One region of the Methylophilus sp. 3sh_L genome, then DNA from elsewhere that is predicted to be linked to it. Evidence: predicted binding sites of a transcription regulator. Region 1 holds the regulator's gene; each other region holds the start of a gene.
What was found. Region 1 encodes sigma-54, which starts transcription at its own class of promoters, with help from an activator protein. Its sites were predicted from a motif close to TGGCACNNTTCCTGCT; they were not measured.
Positions count from the first base shown of each region.

Region 2: the regulator sigma-54 is predicted to act here: its motif matches at 1,305-1,320, upstream of ACIDF8_RS01460 (type II secretion system protein).
Region 3: the regulator sigma-54 is predicted to act here: its motif matches at 970-985, upstream of ppc (phosphoenolpyruvate carboxylase).

Region 1 is NZ_JBKOUF010000007.1:93,064-95,334, forward strand. It holds gene lptB (LPS export ABC transporter ATP-binding protein) at 1-228, shown strand, start outside; gene ACIDF8_RS12665 (RNA polymerase factor sigma-54) at 235-1,779, shown strand; gene tyrS (tyrosine--tRNA ligase) at 1,837-2,271, opposite strand, start outside.
Region 2 is NZ_JBKOUF010000001.1:287,407-289,677, reverse strand. It holds gene ACIDF8_RS01470 (type IV pilus modification PilV family protein) at 1-308, opposite strand, end outside; gene ACIDF8_RS01465 (pilus assembly FimT family protein) at 344-820, opposite strand; gene ACIDF8_RS01460 (type II secretion system protein) at 814-1,230, opposite strand; gene ACIDF8_RS01455 (type II secretion system F family protein) at 1,365-2,271, opposite strand, start outside.
Region 3 is NZ_JBKOUF010000001.1:625,910-628,180, reverse strand. It holds gene ppc (phosphoenolpyruvate carboxylase) at 1-939, opposite strand, end outside; gene ACIDF8_RS03165 (hypothetical protein) at 1,053-1,184, opposite strand; gene ACIDF8_RS03160 (hypothetical protein) at 1,242-1,460, shown strand; gene ACIDF8_RS03155 (hypothetical protein) at 1,495-1,749, opposite strand; gene gloA (lactoylglutathione lyase) at 1,742-2,149, opposite strand; gene ACIDF8_RS03145 (YfhL family 4Fe-4S dicluster ferredoxin) at 2,205-2,271, opposite strand, start outside.

The DNA of each region.
Region 1 (2,271 bases):
GGGATTGACCCGATTGCCGTGATTGAAATCCAGAAAATCATCCGCTACCTGAGCAGCCAAAATATTGGTATTTTAATTACAGACCACAATGTCCGCGAGACGTTGGACATCTGTGATCGCGCATACATCGTCAACGAAGGCGCTGTGTTTGCGGCAGGGACCCCTGATGAAATCATTCAGAACGAGGGTGTACGTGAAGTCTATCTGGGCAAGAATTTTAGGCTGTAATCCGTCATGAAACAGAACCTGCAATTACGTATTTCGCAAAACCTGGCGCTGACTCCGCAGTTGCAGCAGTCTATCCGTTTGCTGCAACTGTCCACGCTGGAGCTGAACCAGGAGCTGGAAACCATCCTGCAAGAAAACCCTTTGTTAGAAATGTCTGACGGAGAAGACGGCGAGTTTGAAGAGGGTTCAGCGCCAGCGGCCAGCCCCGAGCCAGAGCTGACAGATGCCAGCTCGTTTGACATGGCCACGCAGCATGAAATCACAGCACCCGCGGAAAGCTTGCGCGAAGAGCTGCATGACGACCTTGGCGGGAGCGAGAGCGATCTGCCTAACTTAAGCGAGGAATTCACCCCGCCAGAATTTGAAGATGATTATGAGGAGTTTGGCAGTACCAGCAACTGGGATGAGGCCGGCCGCAATCATCAAGAAGATGAAGACAGCGACTTTTCCCGGCAGGAAACCACCAGCATCAGCTTGCGTGAGCATTTAATAGACCAGATCCAGCTGGCACACTTGTCGCAGCGGGACATGAGCCTGGTCAAGTTATTGCTGGACAGCATTAATGACGATGGCTATCTCGAACAGGATTTACAGGAGATCGTTGAGCACCTGCCTCTTGAACTTGAAGTAGAGCTGCTAGAACTGGAAACCGCGCTCAAGCTGATCCAGAACCTGGACCCCCTGGGCGTTGGTGCACGTGATTTACGTGAATGCCTGCTGTTGCAACTGATGCACTTGCCCGCAGAGACGCCATATCTGCAAACGGCGATTGCAATCGCCAAAGACCATTTGGCGCTGCTAGCCAACAAAGACTTTGTCAAACTGCGAAAAGTGCTGGCTTGTGACGAAGCCGCACTCAAAGCCGCACAACAACTGATCCGCCAACAAAACCCCAGACCCGGCAGCGAGTTTTCCAACTTTAGTCACGATCACTTTATCCAGCACGATGTGGTGGTGAAAAAAATCAAAGGCATCTGGGTCGCCTCCTTAAACGATGGAGTGATTCCCAAGCTACGCATCAACCAGATGTACGCAGACATCCTCAAGCGCAACCGCGAGAGCTCAGGCCAATACTTGCAAAGCCAGATGCAAGAAGCCAAATGGATGATTAAAAACATCCAGCAACGGTTCTCGACCATTCTGCGCGTGTCGCAAGCCATTGTGGACCGCCAGCGCAACTTCTTTGAGCACGGGGAAATTGCCATGCGGCCACTGGTGCTGCGTGAAATCGCCGAAGAGCTCGATTTACATGAAAGCACCGTTTCACGTGTCACCACGCATAAGTACATGCTCACACCGCGGGGCGTCTATGAACTCAAATACTTCTTTGGCAGCTCGGTTGCCACCGATGCAGGCGGTTCATGTTCTGCCACGGCCATCCGCGCATTGATCAAGCAAATGGTGGCTGAAGAAAACCCGAAAAAGCCGTTGTCGGACAATCAGATCACCGACACACTCGCCCAGCAAGGCATCGTCGTTGCCCGCCGGACGATTGCCAAATACCGTGAGTCACTGAATATTCCGCCCGCAAATTTGCGCAAATCGCTTTAAAACAAAAGGCCGCATTCGCGGCCTTTTTGCTTGTCGGGACAAACTTATCAATCCCTATTACCTGATCGTAATCTTGGCAAATTTGCGTTTACCAACCTGCGCAACCACCGTGATCCCTTTTGCCAAGGGTAGATTTTTATCGTCGACCTTGACGCTGTCTAGCTTGACACCGCCCTGCTGTATGGCTCGCATCGCTTCGCTAGTACTTTCGACCAGGCCTGCCTGCTTGAGCAATTGGCTAATGCCTATGCTTTCGCCTTCAATGGTCACTGACACTTCAGGCACCTCGTCTGGGATGCCGCCTTTGGCTCGGGTTTGAAAGTCTTGCAACGCTTTTTCTGCGGCAGCTTGGCCATGAAAACGCGCCACAATTTCCTGTGCAAAGCCGACTTTGATATTGCGGGGATTTTCACCAGCTGCGACTTGTGCTTTCCACTCGGCGATGGTTTCCAGTGTCGCAAAAGACAGCAAATCAATGTACCGCCACATCAG
Region 2 (2,271 bases), on a different contig from region 1:
GCATTTTGTGGATTGGTACAATCGCCATAACTCGTTGCTGTAGAGGCATTCGGGTCATCCGGGTCACAGAATGTAAAAGGCATCTGCTGGACTTCTTGCATCAGCGACTCAGCAATGGCGATTGCCTGCTTGCGCGCTAGCGGATCAGCAGAATGTCGCCCCATAAAAGACAGCGCACCGATAACACCCGCGATGGCTGTGGTGACAATCACCATAAACACCACCATCTCTACCAATGAAAAACCCGCTTGCAAGCGCATGCACGGTTTGCCTGGTTGTCTGTAAGAGTGATGTTTGTTGTGATGCATTGTTATTATCCAGTCTGGAAGTACTGGTGAACTAATCAGTGTATATATCCAGTATCTGCCTCGACAGTCACGGTCACCGACTGCACATTGTTTTTTCTATTGGTCGCTTGATAACTCACCGTTGAGTTCGGGACTGCACGACCAAGCGAATCAAACCCAAGACTGGCATTGTCCGAAGTGATATCCACATTTTTACTGCTTGTGAACACGTATGCAGCAGTCGTCTCAGGATTGATCACTGCCTGATTGCAGGCGGTATCAAAACATAAGCTGACCGTATCTGGTATCGCATTATTATGAATCACATACACATTCCGACGCTGGGCAATCGCCGTTTTTTGCGCATAGCGTAATGTAGATGAAAGTAAACCCGCGTCACCGCGGGTTTCGAAGATGTCACCATTGACAAATCTGGGTGCAGCTACCGCCGCCAGTATTCCCATAATTGAAATCACAACCACTAGCTCGACAATAGTAAATCCCTTCATGCCAAAGTCTAGTCTTGTTAACACGCATTACCTAAAGTCGCCAAACCAGTAGATGGGTTGTAAGTGATTGTACAAGTGCCTTTTGTATAAGTAGCGTTATCAGCACCAGTTCCCGCATTAAATGTAAAACCTGCTCGATCTTGAATAGCAGCATCAATGCCAGCAGCGGTAGAAACTGGCCATCCTGTGGTATTACTTACTGTGACGGAAGAACTATCCATTTGTACGCTTGTACCTGATGCGCCACCTGCCATCCAAGCCGCCTTTGCCAAACTTGCAGCTGATGAGAGCGCTCCAGCTAATCCTTGCGCTGCTGCCTTTTGCGCATTTGCTTGAACATTGATAAATCTTGGCAATGCTGTTGCTGCCAAAATACCAAGAACCGCGATCACAACCACCAATTCAACTAATGTAAAACCAGCTTGTTTTTTCATCACTCAAACTCCTAATCAAAATGCCCTGCCGTTCTTATCACAGTGGCAGGTTAACACTGCGTTAAATTTTTATTAGCAAATACTATGCCAGACAATTTTGGTCCATTCTCTTGAAAACTGCAGAGAAGCTCAAATCACCCACCTTTGAGCATTACTGAACTCATATCCCAAATAGGTAAAAATACCCCCAATGCAAGTATCAGAACAAGCACACCCAGAAATACAATCAAAATAGGTTCAATCTGCGCACCCAGAGTTTTCACATCGTACTCAACATCTGCCTGATACATATCTGCAACTTCTTGCATAAGCGTATCTAATGAACCAGACTCCTCACCCACCGCAATCATTTGTAAGACAAGTGAATTAAAAACTCCAGTTTGCGTGGCTGTTCTGAGTATGGTTTCACCACGCTCAATACCGGCAGACATGCTTAAAATTTTTGCTGAAATATAGTCATTTTCGACGGTTTGTGACACCAGCCTTAACGCTGACAGAATGGGTAAACCACTGCGAGTAGACAACGCAAAACTACGCGCAAAACGCGCCATGGTGCCTTTAAAAATAATCTTACCGGCAATCGGGATACGCATTTTGATCCGATCCCAGTTTGACCGGCCACTTGTCGTTTTAACATACGTTTTAAATGACCAGCCTGCCGCGGCAATGATGCCGATCAGCACAAACCAGTAATTGCGCATGAAGTTTGAAAATGCAATCAGCATTTTGGTGATAAATGGCAAATCGGCATGCATGCTGGCAAACACTTTTTCAAACTGCGGGATCACCATAACGTTAATCACCACAATCGCAATTGCCATTGCAGTGAGTACAAACATGGGATATTGCAAAGCCGATTTGATTTGCCCACGCATAAAGCGGTCAAACTCGATATGCTCAGACAGGCGCAGAAAAATATTATCCAAATTACCCGTCGTCTCGCCGACCCGAATCATACTGATATAAAAACTATCGAAGACTTTTGGATGCTCAGTCATCGCCACTGACAATTCACGGCCTGAGTCCAGGCCCACGCGCAGT
Region 3 (2,271 bases), on a different contig from region 1:
CGCCAGCACGGCCTCATCCACACCAACCACGCGCGTGGACACAGCCAGTTCCCGTTTGAGCGCGGCCAGCTCTTGCAGATAAAACTTAAACAAGGTCGTGGCCTGCAGGCGCACACTGTCGCGCAAGGTGGTGCCATTCACAAACGGATTGCCATCGCGGTCGCCGCCTATCCAGCTGCCCATGCGCAAAATACCCGGCAAGTCCATGCCGGGCAGCCAATCAGCCAGGTCGCGCTCGATATCCTGCAGAATCTCAGGAATCACATGTAAAAACGTGCTTTCGTAATAGGTCAGTGCGTTTTCAATCTCATTGAGCACACTAAGCTTGGAGAAGCGCATCATACGGGTTTGCCACAACGCTGACACCGCACCTTGCAATAACAGCTTGTTACGGGCCAGCTGACGCTCAGACACCATCGTTCCACGCTGTGCCAGCAATTCGGCAATCAATTGCTCAATATCCAGCACGCTTTTACGCTGCACCTCTGTGGGGTGGGCAGTCAGCACCGGTGAGATCAGCGCATCTTGCAGCAGTTGCTGAATTTTTTGCGGGGCAATGCCCGAAGCCTTGATTTGCGCCAGGGTGTGCGACAACATGCCCGGCGCGGGTGTATTTTGCTGGCAATGGCCGAGCTCTTGTCCGTAAAGATCCTCTGCCAAATTGACCAGGTGTTTGAAATACGCCAGTGCGCGCACCACCCGCACCGTATGCTCCAGACTCAGGTCAGCGAGCAACTGTTCAAGATCTAACGAAGCCTGCTGGTCATGATGCTGGTGAAAACGCAATGCGGCTTGCCGGATAGCGGCGATTTTCTGCGCCACCGCTTCCCCCTCCACCTCTAAGATTGCCTGATCAAGTAAATCACTTAACAACTGGATATTGTTGGACAGCCGCATTTCCGCCGTTAGCATGGCGTCGGCTGCAAGTTTTTTTATCATGATGCCTCTCCTCTAGCTTAAGTTATCCCTAGCAACAAGCAGGCCATCTAAAATAAATAATTTTTTACTTTAAAATCAGCGTATTGGAATAGCTCAGACACAGACCAATGTCTTTAGCTGGCAAACATGCACTGCCAGCTAGCAAACTGGTGCACCGATTTGGGTAGTACACTAAGCTGTGCAAGCGTCGTTTTGAGTCCAGCGGTGTAAGTCAATTGAAAGCCACCGTATGGAAAATCAGGCATTAAACAAATCCGTCGCAGCGATGCATCACATTCCGTTTCCTGAGGCATAATACATTCATGAAATGCATCAATCTTGATCAATGGATCGCACAAATCCTGTCTGTCTGGCAGTCGCTGGGCGAACAGAGCGTCTGGCTGCAAGACGGCTTCTTGCTGTTGATGTGTTTGCTGATTGGCGTGTTGCTATTTTTGTTTGGAACGGTCATTGGCCTGTTTGTACAATCCCTGTGGGGGATTTTTACAGCGGGCCGCCACAGCGATGGCGAGCATAAGTAAGCCAGGTAGCGCTAAGAACAGAAGAAATTAAGCGCTACGCTGCTGTCAGCCAGTCGGCAATCGCGTCGAGTTCTGCTGCACTGTCATGGTCAAACTCTGTGTATTGGTGACCGGCCGTCCTCGCATACCAGTATTCGCTATTCCAGCGGTCACCCTCTATTTTATGCAACACCGCATGAATCCAGTTGGCAGTGGGGTCACTGTAATCCTGCGCAATCTGATGTGCGCCATGCCAGTCTCCGGCTTGCGCCAGCCTCACTGCCTGCAGTAACTGGGTACGGTTAGACATGGGTGGGGTACTCGATGGTCCCCTTCTGGATAAATTCGATTTTGTAGCCGTCCGGGTCTTCAATAAAGGCAATGACGATGGTGCCGTGTTTCATTGGCCCAGCCTCACGCACGACTTTGCCACCTTTGGCTTTGACCAACTCACAGGCTTTGTACGCATCATCAACCTCAATCGCCATATGACCATAAGCCGTCCCCATGTCATAGGCAGTTTTGCCGTAATTGTAGGTGAGCTCAAGCACAGTATTGTCATACTCGTTACCATAGCCGACAAAGGCCAGGGTAAATTCGCCATCAGGATAATCCTGGGTACGGATCAATTTCATCCCCAGCACCCCAGTATAAAAATCGATTGAACGTTGCAAATCGCCTACGCGCAACATGGTATGTAACACTCGCATTTATTTCTCCTTGATCTCTTTTTAATGGGGGATGCACTTAAACGGCTTAACCGTATCAACCCCTGGTAGCCACAATACGCTGATATTTTTCCAGCAATTGTTCTTTGGTTTCGCGCCGCTCC